Regions from separate parts of the Streptomyces sp. NPDC048696 genome, predicted to be linked through region 1. Evidence: riboswitches for the same ligand, from Rfam matches in the RefSeq annotation. Region 1 holds a riboswitch; the other holds the start of a gene.

The links. Region 1 has a riboswitch for magnesium ahead of ACGFRG_RS23660 (NRAMP family divalent metal transporter). Riboswitches for the same ligand answer to the same signal wherever they lie in the genome.
Region 2: it holds a riboswitch for magnesium, as region 1 does, so the genes downstream of both, ACGFRG_RS19505 (NRAMP family divalent metal transporter) here and ACGFRG_RS23660 (NRAMP family divalent metal transporter) in region 1, are expected to answer to the same signal.

What each region holds. Positions count from the first base shown of each region.
Region 1 covers NZ_JBICVJ010000011.1:107,095-109,290, reverse strand. The annotation lists gene ACGFRG_RS23660 (NRAMP family divalent metal transporter) at 1-803, opposite strand, end outside; M-box (ykoK) riboswitch at 1,120-1,293, opposite strand; gene ACGFRG_RS23655 (FadR/GntR family transcriptional regulator) at 1,832-2,196, shown strand, end outside.
Region 2 covers NZ_JBICVJ010000008.1:321,591-323,786, forward strand. The annotation lists gene ACGFRG_RS19505 (NRAMP family divalent metal transporter) at 1-1,153, opposite strand, end outside; M-box (ykoK) riboswitch at 1,454-1,627, opposite strand; gene ACGFRG_RS19510 (cation diffusion facilitator family transporter) at 1,850-2,196, shown strand, end outside.

The sequences.
Region 1 (2,196 bases):
TTCTCGTACTTCATGAACCGGGGGGTGATGCGCTTGTCGATGACGTAGGACTGCTGGAAGAACAGCTGCCAGGGTGCGACGGTCGTGCCGACGATGCCGATGATCAGGAGCATCACGGTGGCCAGCTCGCCGTTACCACCGGGGATGACCGGGACGACGAAGTCGTGGGCCATCTGCGACGACTTCGGGTGGATCATGAAGTACAGCGGTACAAGCAGCAGCGAGGCGGCGCACAGGGCGATCGCGACGCGCTCGAAGCGGCGGAAGGAGCCGGTGAACGCGGAGGCGATGATGATCGCGGCGGCCAGGATCACCGACCCGGTCTTGGGCAGGCCGAGGTAGCCGGCGGCCATGGTGATCCCGATGAACTCCGTGACCAGGGTCAGGGCATTGAGCAGGAACAGGTCGATGACGGAGAACGCCCCCCAGAACTTCCCGAACCGCTCCAGGATGAGGCGGGCGTGCCCGACCCCGGTGACCGCGCCCAGACGCAGCACCATCTCCTGGTTGACGTACAGGACGGGAATGAGCAGGAGGAGCGTCCACAGCAGCTGCGTGCCGTAGTTCTGCCCGGCCTGCCCGTACGTGGCGAACGCTCCGGCGTCGTTGTCGCCGACCATCACGATCAGGCCGGGCCCGACTATCGCGAGCAGGGTCTTCAACTTGGCCGACAGGGTGCGGCGTTCGCCGCTGTCGTGCTGCTTGATGGTGCCGAGCGCGCCCCGGATGTCACCGAGGTGGGCGTCGTCCAGGACCGCCGAGCGCGGGGCCGGAACCTTCGGGGTGGTGGGTGCGGTGGTCATGAATGAGCCTCCCAACTCCCCGGGCAGGGGGAGGAATTGGGGGCACGCGGACACTCCGCGCGGGCGCGCCGGACCAGCCCGGGGACCCGGGACGGCCATGGGCCGTACGGGTACCGGGCGAACCGGGTGCCTGCGTGGGGTGAGTGTGGTTACCGCGTGCCGAGGACGAGCGAGGTCAACAACGTCATACGGATACGGGGCCGACTGTGGCCCGGACTACTACAACTGCAATCCATGACTTTCCCTCGCCTCCTCCCGGCCGGGGCGCACGCGGGCGCCGAACGACACGGCAAGGAGCGGACCCGCCCCGATGGCGGGTTCACCCCAACTCGTCAGAGCTTTGGCACTGCACGGCGTAATCCCCCTACAGAGGAAGCCACTTGGGGTCACCCCTTAAGTCGGGGAGACCTGTCCTGACCCTGGGCGTCTCTCGACGTCGTGGGGTCAGTGGCCTGTGTCCGCGCAGACGCCTCACCGAACGAGGTGCCTTCTTCAAACCTCCAGAAGGATAGCCCCTTCCTTGCGTGATCGCGCAACTTCTTGTCGGGCTCTTGACCCTGCGGTGGTGTGACGTCGGCCATGGTCGACAGTGACGTCCCGACGGCCGGTGGGTGCCCTGCGTCTCGTTCCAGCAGGGCCAGGGGCGGCATACGCCAGCTGGTCGCTGGGGAGGCATCTGGACCAGCCTGAACGGCGATGAACGAGACCAGAACTGAGACCGAATCCATGACCGGGGCCGACGCTCGGACTCGGAACGGCCGTCGAGAAACCTGCGCGTCCCGAGCGTGGATGGAGTCCCGTGGCGCGGCTTCGTAGCGATCCTGGCGTGCCCCCCGGTCGGGTGACGGCATCGGCGACTCGGTCACGGGCCAAGCCCACGCGCCGGCCAGGCCAGCGGTCAGCTGGATTCAGTGGGACTGCTTCCGCTTCCGCCCCCTTGACAGTCACGTCCCATTACCCGGAGTATCACTGCCGTGAACCTGTCAGACAGCCAGACAGGTGGTACGGGATTGCGGCGTGTCAGCGCCATGGAAGCGGTCCTCACCCACCTTCGTCGCGCCATCGAGCGCGGCGACTACGTGATCGGTGACAAGCTCCCCTCCGAGGCGGAGCTCTGCCGCACCCTGGAGGTCAGCCGCCCCGTGCTGCGCGAGGCCCTGCGGGCTCTGCAGACCATGGGGCTGACCGTCTCCAAGACGGGGAAGGGCACGTTCGTCGTCGCCAGCACCATCGAGGACCCCACCTTCGGCGACTACGCGGCCAGCGACCTGCTGGAGGTGCGCCGACACGTCGAGATCCCGGTCGCCGGCTATGCGGCGCTGCGCCGCACTCCGGAGAATCTCGATCACCTGGCCCACCTCCTGGACCGGATGGAGCGGGAGACCGACACCAC
Region 2 (2,196 bases), on a different contig from region 1:
GGATCAGCACGACGGTGGCGGCGACGGCGACGAGTCCGGCGTAGACCGCGTAGAAGCCCTTGGCGCCCTTGATGCCGCGGTGCAGGGAGTGCTTCATGCCCATCACGTCACCGATGGCGTACGCCGTGGACAGCGACACCGCGAACGCGCCGATGATCGAGGCGTCCAGGAGCGCGACCGCGAACAGCACTCCGGCCAGTTTGCCCGCGTGGGCCTCCAGCCCCTGCGCGACCCCGGCGGCGTCCGTGAACTGGCCGAACTCCTTGGTCCCGGCGAACGTGGCGGCGGTGAAGCCCATCATGGCGGCGGCGCCGACGACCACGACGGCGATGCCGATCCAGAGGTCGACCTTCTCGTACTTCATGAACCGCGGGGTGATCCGCTTGTCGATGACGAAGGACTGCTGGAAGAACAGCTGCCACGGGGCGACGGTGGTGCCCACGATCGCGATGATCAGCAGCATCACGGTCGCCAGCTCGCCCGAGCCGCCCGGGATGGCCGGTACCACGAAGTCGTGGGCCATCTGCGACGTCTTCGGGTGGATCATGAAGTACAGCGGCACCAGCAGCAGCGAACCGGCGCACAGGGCGATCGCGATGCGCTCGAAGCGGCGGAAGGAGCCGGTGAACGCGGAGGCGATGATGATCGCGGCGGCCAGGACCACCGACCCTGTTTTGGGCAGTCCCAGATATCCGGCCGCCAGGGTGATGCCGATGAACTCGGTGACCAGGGTGAGCGCGTTGAGCAGGAACAGGTCGATGACACTGAACGCGCCCCAGAACTTCCCGAACCGCTCCAGGATCAGCCGGGCGTGCCCCACCCCGGTGACCGCGCCCAGACGCAGCACCATCTCCTGGTTGACGTACAGGACGGGGACCAGCAGGAGCAGCGTCCACAGCAGACCGGTGCCGTAGTTCTGACCCGCCTGGCCGTACGTGCCGAAGGCGCCGGCGTCGTTGTCGCCGACCATCACGATCAGGCCGGGCCCGACGATCGCGAGCAGCGTCTTGAACTTTGCCGACAGGCCCCGGCGCTCACCGGTGTCGTCCAATCGGATGGTGCCGAGCGCGCCGCGGATGTCACCGACGTGGGCGTCGTCCAGTACGGCGGCGCGGGGCGCGGGAACAGCGGGCTTGATGGGTGCGGTGGTCATGAGAGGCCTCCCGACTCCCCTGTCTTGGGGAGGAGTTGGGGGCGCTCGGCAGCGATCCGCCCTGCGAGCGCGCAGCCCGACCACCCGAGGGGCGAAGGCCGCACGGGTGCCTGATCGGTTGCGTGGGAACGCGCAGGGAAGGTGGTTACCGGGCGCCGGAAGTCAACGAGGACGTACGGACGCGGGGCCGATGATGGCCCGGACTACTGCAACTGCTGTCCAATGTCTCTCGCCTCCTTCCGGCCGGAGCGCACACGGGCGCTTGACGACGCGGCAAGGAGCGGACCGGGGCATCCCCCCGGTTCACCCCAACTCGTCAGAGCTTTGGCACTGCACGGCGTAATCCCCCTACAGGGGAAGCCACTTGGGGTCACCCCTTAAGCCGGGGAGACCTGTCCTGACCCTGGGCGTCTCTCGACGTCGTGGGGTCAGTGGCCTGTGTCCGCGCAGACGCCTCACCGAACGAGGTGCCTTCTTCAAACCTCCAGAAGCATAGCGCCTTACTTGCGAGATCACGCAACCATTTGGGGAAGTCTTGACATACGGCGCTCCTGGAGAAACCGCAGGTCGCGGGGATCTTGTCGGTGTCGACAACCGTCACCGTTACCACCTTTGGATCTTCGCCCGCAACGTGTTCCACTGGGCGTGGCCGACCGATCCGGGCCGCCGGCGCCGACCTCCCCGGAGGACCTCTCGATGAGCAACCACGTCCACGAGCACACCCACGAAGGCGAGGCGCACGGCCACCGCCACGGCTCCGACGGGCACAGCCACGGGGTGGCCGCGGACGCGGACCGGCGGTGGCTCACCATCGCGCTCACCCTGATCGTCGTCTACATGTGCGGCGAGGTCGTCATCGGTGTCCTCGCCCAGTCGCTGGCGCTGATCTCGGACGCCGCGCACATGCTCACGGACGCCGTCTCCATCGTGCTCGCCCTGGTGGCGATGCGCCTGGCCGCCCGCCCGGCCAAGGGTGGCTATACGTACGGGCTCAAGCGGGCCGAGATCCTCTCCGCCCAGGCCAACGGGCTCACCCTGCTCCT